Regions from separate parts of the Polaromonas sp. CG_23.6 genome, predicted to be linked through region 1. Evidence: riboswitches for the same ligand, from Rfam matches in the RefSeq annotation. Region 1 holds a riboswitch; each other region holds the start of a gene.
What was found. Region 1 has a riboswitch for thiamine pyrophosphate ahead of H4V98_RS13985 (long-chain fatty acid--CoA ligase). Riboswitches for the same ligand answer to the same signal wherever they lie in the genome.

Region 1 (3,272 bases):
GCGCACCACGTCGCAAGCTGCCTGCTGCGCCGTGGCCGGGGCCTTGCGCGCATCCAGCGCAGCACGGGCCACCATGCCAAAACTGAGCTTGTGGCCATACCCCAGAAAGCGCGTGGTGACGGGCACCTGCGCGCGCAATGCCTGCAGCGCGCCATTGCCGCCATAGGCGAGCACCACGTCGGCCTGCGCAAACAACGCCTGCTCCAGCGGCGCGTCACCGCCCTTCCACCACCCTACTGCCAGGCAGTCGGCCAGCGCCGGGTCCAGTTCCACCAGCAGGTGGGCGAACCAGCCGGCAAACAGCGGCTCGGCGCTGGGCAATTTGCCAATGCTGCCCGACTTGACCAGCAGGCTTGAAATCAGACTCCACAGCGGCAAACCCGGTACATTGCCGGCCCAGACGTGCACCAGCAGTTCCGGCCCCACGGCCTTGGCAAAGCCGCCCTTGGGGCGCGGCTGGAATTCATCGAGCAGCTTGGGGTTGGCAAAATCCTCGGCCACGAAGCGTTGCAGTTGCGGCTGGCGAAAAGTTTTCAGGTAACTGGTCAGCCCCAGCCGCACCGTCTCGGGGTCGTAGCCGGTGACCAGCGGGAGCAGCCGGTCGGCCTGCTGGCGATACGGGTCGCTGCGGTCCAGCAGCCGCGCAATGGCGCTGTCGACCAGCGCAATGATTTGCGACACCGTGCGCGTCTTCAGGTAGGCCCGGCTGCCCTGCTTGACGCGCTCGGCCAGGGCCGCCCATTGCACCTGGCTCAATACCGGCACGGCCACTTCGAGCCGTTCGCTGCCGCTGCCGAAATGCAGCGTCTGCCACGCCAGTTCATCAGCCTTGAAGCCCGGCAGGTAGCCGGCCACGGCATGCCACACCGTCATGCGCGGGCGGCCTGCAAAAATTCTTCCACCGCCAGCGAGCAGCCCTTGGCCTGTGTGCCTTCGGCGCGGCCAACTAGCAAAAATCCGTCCGTGACCGCCACGCCGACGTCTTCCGTGAGGATGGTCGTCACCGAGTTGAAATTGGCCAGGTCGCAGTGCGCCAGCACGCCCTGCTCGCCATGCGCCACTTCCGCGCCGCTCAACGGGTTCACCAGGCGCGAGCGGATCCAGTGCGGGCCCGACTTGACCGCCGGCAGCTGCGCACTGCCGTTGTCGTAGAACTGCGTGCTCAGCTCGGTCATGCCGTACATGTTGATGCAGTCCTCGGGCGGCACGCCCAGCAGCGCCGTCAGCTGCGCATAGAACTGCGCCATGGGAATCTCACGCGACTGGCCCTTGAAGCCGCCGGTGTCCAGCACCCGGCTGCCTGCCGGCAGGGCAAATTTTCGTCCCTGCTGCGCCAGTGCATCCATCAGGTGCACCAGGCTGTAGGACGCGCCCAGCAGCGCATAGGGCTGCGCCATGGCCTCGGCCTGCGCCAGCGCCGCGCACACGCCCGCCGTGTCCAGCCCGGCGGCGTCGATGAAGTAGCGACTGTCGTCCGCGCCAAAGGTCTGCAGCGCCAGCGCCAGGTAGTGCGCCAGCGATGAGTTCGGCATCACCTCTTCGGTGGGAAATAAGATGCCCATGGCCATGCTGCTCTGGCCGCGCATGAAGCGCCGGGCGAAGTTGGCGCGCATTGAGGCGTCGTACACCGCCAGGGTCGGATGGTGGTGCTTGCCCTTGACGTCGCCCTGCGTGGTGCCGCTGGTCATGAACACACGGTCAGTGCTGGAGGGTGGCTGGCAGGTCAGGCACAGGGCCTTGAAGGCACTGATGGGAACGGCCGGAATGTCTTGCCAGGTCTTGACCGTTCGCGGCGTCTTGCCGCGTTGCCGGCAAAAGCGCTGGAACGGTGTGTTGTGGGCAAACTGGTAGGCAAACAACGCCAAAGCCTGGGCGTTGAAGGCGTCGTCAGTGACGCCATCCTGCGCTATGAAAGCCAGCACGCCGTCAACGATCGGGTCGGCAAGCGCTTGCGGGCGGGCGGGTGTTGCGTTGTCAAGGGCATCCATGGTCGTCATTCCTTCAAGAGTCTGCGGTGGCAGGGTGCTCCGAAAGTCGTGATGGCGGGAGTGAACCCTGTCCTGACAGCTCTTCTTACGTCGGCATGACCCGAAATCAAGTTCGCGGGTTTGGTGAAACCATCTCAGCCGCCCTGCCATCACTGACCGGACTGCACCCCGAAGCGGAAATGATTCTAAGCGCAAGGACCTGCGCTGTGGTGGCACCTGCGGTGGCCTGCGCAGGGCAGCGTGCCGCAATGCCCCGACCGTGCACGAAAACCGGATGCCTTCCCGGCAAAACCCACCATCGGCATAAATTTTGCTTGTAGACACCATGACATTGCCCCATTCCCTGCGCCTGGTGGTCATTGCACCGGACCTGATGGTTGCCGATACCGGTGACGAGGCTGCCGTGGCGCTGGCCGAGCGCTCGCGCCAATTGCGCATCGGCCTGCTCGAAGGCGGATTCAATCTGGTTGCCACGCTGCCAGCCGACACCTTTTTGCGCGAACGGCTGGCGCAGTTGCAGCCCGACATGATCATCGTCGACGCCGAAAGCGATGCCCGCGACTCGCTCGAACACGTCGTCATGGCCACGCGCGACGAGCGCCGGCCCATCGTGCTGTTCACCAATGACGACGACACCCGCCACGTGAAGGACGCGGTAGCCGCTGGGGTTTGCGCCTATATTGTTGCCGGCCTGGCGACGTCGCGCATCCGCCCGATCCTGGACGTGGCCATGGCGCGCTTTGAGCACGAACAAGGGCTGCGCCGCGAACTGGCCGATGTGCGCACCGAACTGAAAGACCGCAAGATCATTGACCGGGCCAAGGGCCTGCTGATGCAGCGCCAGGGCCTGTCTGAACAGGCCGCGTACGAAAAGCTGCGCAAGGCGGCCATGGACAAGGGCCTGCGGCTGGGCGACGTGGCGCAGCGCATGCTGGATGTGGCTGACCTGCTGGGCTAGTCAGCCCAGGCCGAAATGGTGCAGTGCACAACCGCAGTGCGTCTCCAGGAAAACGGGGCCTTGAATCGCAAAAAATCAAAATGCTATTTATTTAATAGCTGCTTGCGCAAGCAGGACAAGCGCCACAGCCCTATTTATCTTAAATTTTAAGCGTTGATCAAGCCTTCTGTTCAGTTGGCACAGCTTTTGCAATAACTACGACACCGGACCTTCGGCTTCAATGGCGAAGCAGAAAGTCCCAGAACAAAGGCGTTCGTCCCCTGCCCTCACACCCCTTGTGTGCCGGCTCCGGTCGAACGCCTTTTTTGTTTTATTTTTTCATTTCC
Region 2 (3,272 bases), 2.7 Mb from region 1:
CGATCTGCGTCAGTTCGCCCAGCGTGTGCAGTTCGGCAAACTGCGCTTCGTCGTTGGCGTCGGCAATCGAGCCGGGGCGAAGGCCGTCGCCGAGCGAGAAGCACACGTCATAGGTCTTCATGATTTCGCAGATGTCTTCGAAATGCTCGTACAGAAAGCTTTCCTTGTGGTGCGACAAACACCATTTGGCCATGATGGAGCCGCCGCGCGAAACAATGCCGGTCAGGCGGTTTGCCGTCAGCGGCACATAAGCCAGGCGCACACCGGCGTGAATGGTGAAGTAATCGACGCCCTGCTCGGCTTGCTCAATCAGCGTGTCGCGGAAGATTTCCCAGGTCAGGTCCTCGGCCTTGCCGTTGACCTTTTCCAGCGCTTGGTAAATGGGCACCGTGCCAATCGGCACCGGGGAGTTGCGCAAAATCCATTCGCGGGTTTCGTGGATGTTCTCGCCGGTGGACAAGTCCATCACGGTGTCCGCACCCCAGCGGATCGACCACGCCAGCTTGTCCACTTCTTCCTCGATGCTCGACGTGACGGCCGAATTGCCAATGTTGGCATTCACCTTGATCAGGAAGTTGCGGCCAATGATCATCGGCTCGGTTTCGGGGTGGTTGATGTTGTTCGGAATCACGGCCCGGCCGCGTGCCACTTCGTCGCGAACGAATTCGGCGGTGATGTCTTTTGGAATCGACGCGCCGAACGAGTGGCCGGTCTTGGGCACGCGCTCGGTGGCCAGGCGTTCGGCCAGCTGGGCACGCACCAGGTTTTCACGGATGGCGATGTATTCCATCTCGGGGGTGATGATGCCTTTGCGGGCGTAGTGCATTTGCGACACATTGGCCCCCGCCTTGGCGCGACGCGGCACGGGCGCGTCGTTCATGCGCAGGGCTTTCAGGGCCGGGTCGTTCAGGCGCTCGCGGCCGTAGGCGCTGGTGATGCCGGGCAAGGCGTCGGTGTCGCCGCGCTCGTTGATCCATGCGGCGCGCAGGGCCGTCAAACCGCGCGTGATGTCGATGGCGGCCGACGGGTCGGTGTACACGCCGGACGAGTCAAACAAGCGCAATGGCGGATTGGCTTCGCGGCGGGTTTCGCTGCCTTCGGCGATCAGCGTGTCCGTCAGCGTGACTTCCCGAAACGGCACGCGAATGTCGGGCCGCGAGCCTTCGATGTAAATCTTTCGGGAGCCGGGAAAAGGGGTGCGCGTGATGCGGCTGGTCAGGTCCGCTGCGTTGACGGAAAGGGGGGTCTTGGCCATGGTTGTCTCCAGAAGGTGGTGGATGCCTGCCTGGGGAGCCGGAGATGTTGCCGCGAAGCCACCGCGCAAAGCGGTGAAAAAACGGACTACCGGAGCCAAAGTGCCTTGTTTCCTACGCGGGGATGATCCCGATCAGGTTCAGCGGGTCTCGCAAAGTTGCGATCTCAGCCTCGGATGTAAACATCCTTGGCACCCCGACAAGCTGCGGCGATTGTAAGCACGCCAGACGGCGGTTGGCAATACCCGACGTAGCAGCCGTTGCGCGGATCAGCCGAACCGGCTGGGCTGGCCCACCAGTTTTTTCGCCAGTTCGTCGAGCAATCCAGTGGTGACCTGCGCGGCCGGATAGGTGGTGTTCAGCACACCAAAGCCCCCCACGTTGGTCACGCGAAAGGCGATGCAGCCGGTGGCATGCTCAGGCGTCAGGGTAATGAAGGCGCGCGACTTGGTCTGGTAGTCGAACACATAGGCCAGCAGCTTGCCGCTGTCGGGGTTGCGCAAATCCTTGCGTTCATGCTGGATCTGGCCAACGGACAGGCGCTGTGTCACGCGTTCAAGGTCGGGTGGAAAGTTGACAGTGACGGTGTGGGTCGCTACCGGCCCGATGACCGGCAACAGGTCCCAACCGACGCCGATGTAGTCGCACACCTCGGCATTGCTCAGCATCTTGCGACGCGCGTCACAGCGAAAATTTCGCTGCGCCAAGGCGGGAAACGGCACCTTGCCGTCCAGGCTATAGGCCCCTGCGGCAGGCGGCTGAATCACGATAAGCTGAGCACACATGTCCTGCAGATAGGCCAACGCCACCCGGCAGGCCTGTTCGCAGGCTTGGGTGCCTGCCGTGAGGTCACGCTGCGCACCGAGTTCCAGGCCTTGCAGCGCGTTGGCACGCCTTTTCAGCTCTGATAGAAAACTCATGGACGGGCCAGTGTGTGTTGTGTTTTAAGACCAAAGCATAGCGCAGGCGGGCGCCCGGATAAACGCACAAGCCTTCTGGTTTGGAGTACGGAGGTGCGAGCTTTTGGTCGCAAAACGATTTTCATTTAACTTTACAAACCATAACCGGCGCGCAATGGCGGCGATACACGGGCACACCACACTTGCTTTCAAGCTGTCGCCAATTCCTGGTGGCAGTGCTTTTTTGTCCAAAGGAAACTTCCATGAAATTCGCACCCACATTACTGAACGGCCTGATCCTTGCCGGCCTGTTGACCACGACGGGGGCGGCCATGGCGCAAGGCACTGACGCGGCACCGGCAGGGCTGAAACCCGCCACATCGGCACCTGCAGCCCAGAACGCCGGGTCGCACCACGGTGAGCAGAGGATGGGCCGCCGCGATCCCGCCAAAATGCAGGCCCGGATGGCCAGGCACCAGGCTGAATTAAAAGCCAAACTCAAGATCACGCCGGCGCAGGAAAGCGCCTGGACCGCCTTCACCACGACGATGCAGCCGCCCGCCCGCATGATGAACAGCGAACGGCCCATGGCCACACAGCGCGCCGAACTTGACGCCTTGAGCACGCCCGAGCGCATCGACAAAATGAAGGCGCTGCGCACCCAGCGCATGACCGAAATGAATGCGGAGATGGACAAGCGCGGAGAAGCTGTCAAAACTTTTTACGCCACATTGAGCCCGGAACAGAAAAATACTTTTGACGCCGAGCACAGGAAAATGGGTGGGCATCACGGCGGCGGGCGCGGTCACCGCGACGGTGACGGCATGCGCCACAAAGACTGAACTTTCGACTGTCGAAGCCCAAGTGAGAACAACACCGGTTGCGCTAGTGCCGCCGGTGTTGTTTTTTTCCTTACCAGACAAACATCATGCTATTTTTTCAATAGCTGAAGATGCCTTTATAGCAAGCCCGTGATGCCTGTTTTATCGTTTTATAAAACGTCAGAACATTTATCCGAACAAGTGGTGGCTTTTGAACGCATCGTTTTTTGTCCGGCTTGCACTAGATCTTTCACAAGTAAGCAGCAATATCGCACCGACAAAGCCGCCCATACCTATGG
Region 3 (3,272 bases), 720 kb from region 1:
TTGGGTTGTTCCAGGTGTTTGAACTCGGCCTGCTGGAAATCAAGGCCCATGTCATCGACTCCCTTGCCTACCCCGGCGGCCAGCCGATCGAGTTGTACCCTGACAAGCCGATCTACGACATTCCGGCCATTCCGGTCTGCACCGGCAAGGAACTGACCGACAACCTGATGAAACAGATCGAGCCCTTCGGACCGACCTTTCACCTGGGCCAGGAAGTCAGTGCGGTGGAAAAGCAGGAAGACGGCCGTTTTTTCGTTGAAACTTCCAAAGGCACGAAATTTCTGACCAAGACCATCTTCATCGCCGCTGGCGTGGGCGCTTTTCAGCCCAAGCTGCTGCGGGTTGAGGGCCTGGAAAAATTCGACAACAGCCAGTTGTTCTACCGTGTCAAGAACCCGGCCGACTTTGCAGGAAAAAACCTGGTGATCATCGGCGGCGGAGATTCCGCGCTCGACTGGGCATTGAACTTTGTTGCGGAAGGCCCGAACAAGGCCGAGAGCGTTATCCTGATTCACCGCCGCGACGGCTTCAAGGCAGCGCCAGCGAACGTTGCCAAGATGAAGGAGCTGTGCGATGCCTACGAGATGCAATTCATCGTTGGCCAGGTCACCGGGTACGACGAAAAAGACGGCAAGCTGACTGCGGCCAAGGTAACAGGATCCGATGGCATCACGCGTGTGGTGCCGCTGGATGTCTTGCTGGTGTTTTTTGGCCTGAGCCCCAAGCTGGGCCCAATTGCCCTGTGGGGCCTGGACATCGAGCGCAAGCAACTCAAGGTGGACACCGAGAAATTTTCAACCAACATTCCAGGAATTTTTGCAGTGGGTGACATCAACACCTACCCTGGCAAGAAAAAGCTGATCCTGAGCGGGTTCCATGAGTGCGCACTGGCTGCATTCGGCGCCGCGCCCATCATTTTTCCGGACAAGAAAATTCATTTGCAGTACACCACCACCAGCCCTAAATTGCACAAGGTGCTGGGTGTGGAGTCGCCGGTTTTCGACTGACAGGCGTTGCACCATTTATGTTAAAGCCCGTCTTGTGCGGGCTTTTTTCATGGCTGACCGGCATGTCCTCGACCATGCTGCACAAGCATTTGGACGGAAAATTCTTCTACAATTCTCGCTGTGTTTGAAAAAGCACTTTCGCTGGGGGTGTTACCGGGTCTTGCCAAGGGTGAGCACGGAGACTGAGAAAGTCCCTTTGAACCTGACTGAGGTAATCCTCGCGCAGGGAAGCATGCTTCAGGCATCCGCCGTTCTGCCGGTGCGTCTGGCAAGCCGCTCTGCCATTGATGAACGGTATTGCCGATGGCCTTCACTTCTTTTCCATCACCGGGCGGCAACACTGCGCTGACGCCTTTGCCTGCGGGCGAACGACTGTTCGGCTGGCGCGACCATGCGGCACTCTGGCTGAGCCTGGGTGTGGGCCTGCTGGTCATGCAGATCGGCGCCTACCTCGTGCCCGCACTGGGAACCCAGGCCGCGCTGATGGTGATCGTTTTTGGTTCGGTGCTGGGCGCAGGCCTGCTGGCCTGGACGGCCAAGATCGGCTGCGACAGTGGCTTGTCCAGCGCCGGCCTGATGCATGCCACTTATGGCAGCAGCTTTGCGCGCCTGCCAGTATTGCTCAACATTGTGCAGCTCATCGGCTGGACCACGTTTGAGTTGGTCGTAATGCGTGACGGTACCGTGGCCATTGCACGGCAATCAGGCGGTTTCAGCGCGAGCTTGTGGCCGGTGCTGGCAACAATCCTTTGGGGTGCTGTGCTGCTGGCGCTGCTGTCGGGATCAATGGTCAAGCTGGTACGCAAGTTCATTGGCCGTTACGGCTTGCCGCTGATTTTTGCGTCGCTGGTGTGGTTGAGCTGGCAATTCCTGTCCAAGGCCAGTGCGCAGGGCTTGTCCGAAATATGGAATCGGACCGGCAATGGCAGCATGAGCAGCCTGTCCGCACTGGACCTGGTGATCGCCATGCCGGTGTCCTGGTTGCCACTGGTTGCTGACTTTGCGCGCCATGGCCGCAATGGCAACAGTGCGCTGCGTGGCACTTGGCTGGGTTATGCCGTGGCCAATATGTGGTGTTATTCACTGGGCTTGCTGGTGGCGTTGACAACGCCCAGCACTGATCTGGTGGCGGCCTTGCTGCTCGCGCAGGGTGGATTGATTGCACTCGGGTTGATTTTGATCGACGAGGTGGACAATGCCTATGGGGACGTTTATTCGGGCTCGGTTGCTGGCCACAGCCTGCAGCCACGCTGGAGCGTTCGACGCTGGGGCATGTCCCTTGCGATAGTTTGTACGGCGCTCGCGCTGGTGCTGCCGATCCACAGCCTGGAGCCGTTTTTATTGATGCTCAGTTCGGTATTTGTTCCACTCTACGGTGTGATCTTGGCGCGACTGGCAGGCCAGCCAAACGTGGTGCAGCTGATGACACAACGCAAAGTCGACACCAGCGCCGTGGTCATCTGGTTGCTGGGAGTGGCCTGCTACCACCTGTTTGCACAATTTTCTCCTCAATGGGGATCGGCCTTGCCCACACTGGTACTGACTTTTGTGCTGGCGTGGTTGACACGCAGTTTGTTGAACAGGCCAGAGGTCAGCGTAGCGGCTTAAGGCGCATGATCAGCGGTGCATGGCTGTGGTTCAGCGGCCCGCTACCGGCGCCAGTACGCACTGTCGCGCTGGCTTCAAGCGCGGCGCGCACGTAGCATCGTGCCGCCTCTACGGCGTCCAGCAAGCCTGCGCCCAGCGCCAAGTGGGCAGCAACGGCGGAAGACAGGGTGCAGCCGGTGCCGTGGGTATTGGCGGTGTGGATGCGCGGCGCACGCATCCAGTGCGCCGCACTGTTTTTCACTAAAAACAGATCACACACCTGATTACCAGCCAAATGGCCGCCCTTGAGCAAGACAGCCTGTGCGCCCATCGCCATCAACTCGTGTGCGGCAGCTTCCATATCGCCCTCGTGATGCAAAGGACGCCCCACCAGCAGGGACGCCTCGTCCAGGTTGGGCGTGACCAGCATCGCACGCGGAAATAATTCGCGCACCAACAGGTCAATGGCCGGATTGTCAATCAGCACGGCGCCGCTCGTGGCGATCATCACGGGATCAAGCACCACGTTTTGCAAGCCATGGCGGTCAATCGCATCGGCCACGGTCTGCACAATCTCGGGCGTATGGAGCATGCCGATCTTCACCGCATGGGCGCCGATATCCTCCATCACCGCATCAATCTGGTCACGAAGCATCTCTGGCGGCACCCCATGAATAG

Region 2: another riboswitch for thiamine pyrophosphate. It lies ahead of thiC (phosphomethylpyrimidine synthase ThiC); the one in region 1 lies ahead of H4V98_RS13985 (long-chain fatty acid--CoA ligase).
Region 3: another riboswitch for thiamine pyrophosphate. It lies ahead of H4V98_RS10550 (cytosine permease); the one in region 1 lies ahead of H4V98_RS13985 (long-chain fatty acid--CoA ligase).

What each region holds. Positions count from the first base shown of each region.
Region 1 is NZ_JARXUY010000001.1:2,963,036-2,966,307, forward strand. It holds gene H4V98_RS13980 (acyl-CoA reductase) at 1-873, opposite strand, end outside; gene H4V98_RS13985 (long-chain fatty acid--CoA ligase) at 870-1,988, opposite strand; TPP riboswitch at 2,054-2,169, opposite strand; gene H4V98_RS13990 (ANTAR domain-containing protein) at 2,314-2,946, shown strand.
Region 2 is NZ_JARXUY010000001.1:294,837-298,108, reverse strand. It holds gene thiC (phosphomethylpyrimidine synthase ThiC) at 1-1,255, opposite strand, end outside; TPP riboswitch at 1,348-1,462, opposite strand; gene H4V98_RS01510 (hypothetical protein) at 1,523-2,173, opposite strand; gene H4V98_RS01505 (Spy/CpxP family protein refolding chaperone) at 2,416-2,994, shown strand.
Region 3 is NZ_JARXUY010000001.1:2,239,424-2,242,695, reverse strand. It holds gene H4V98_RS10555 (NAD(P)/FAD-dependent oxidoreductase) at 1-1,007, shown strand, start outside; TPP riboswitch at 1,141-1,253, shown strand; gene H4V98_RS10550 (cytosine permease) at 1,311-2,615, shown strand; gene thiD (bifunctional hydroxymethylpyrimidine kinase/phosphomethylpyrimidine kinase) at 2,599-3,272, opposite strand, start outside.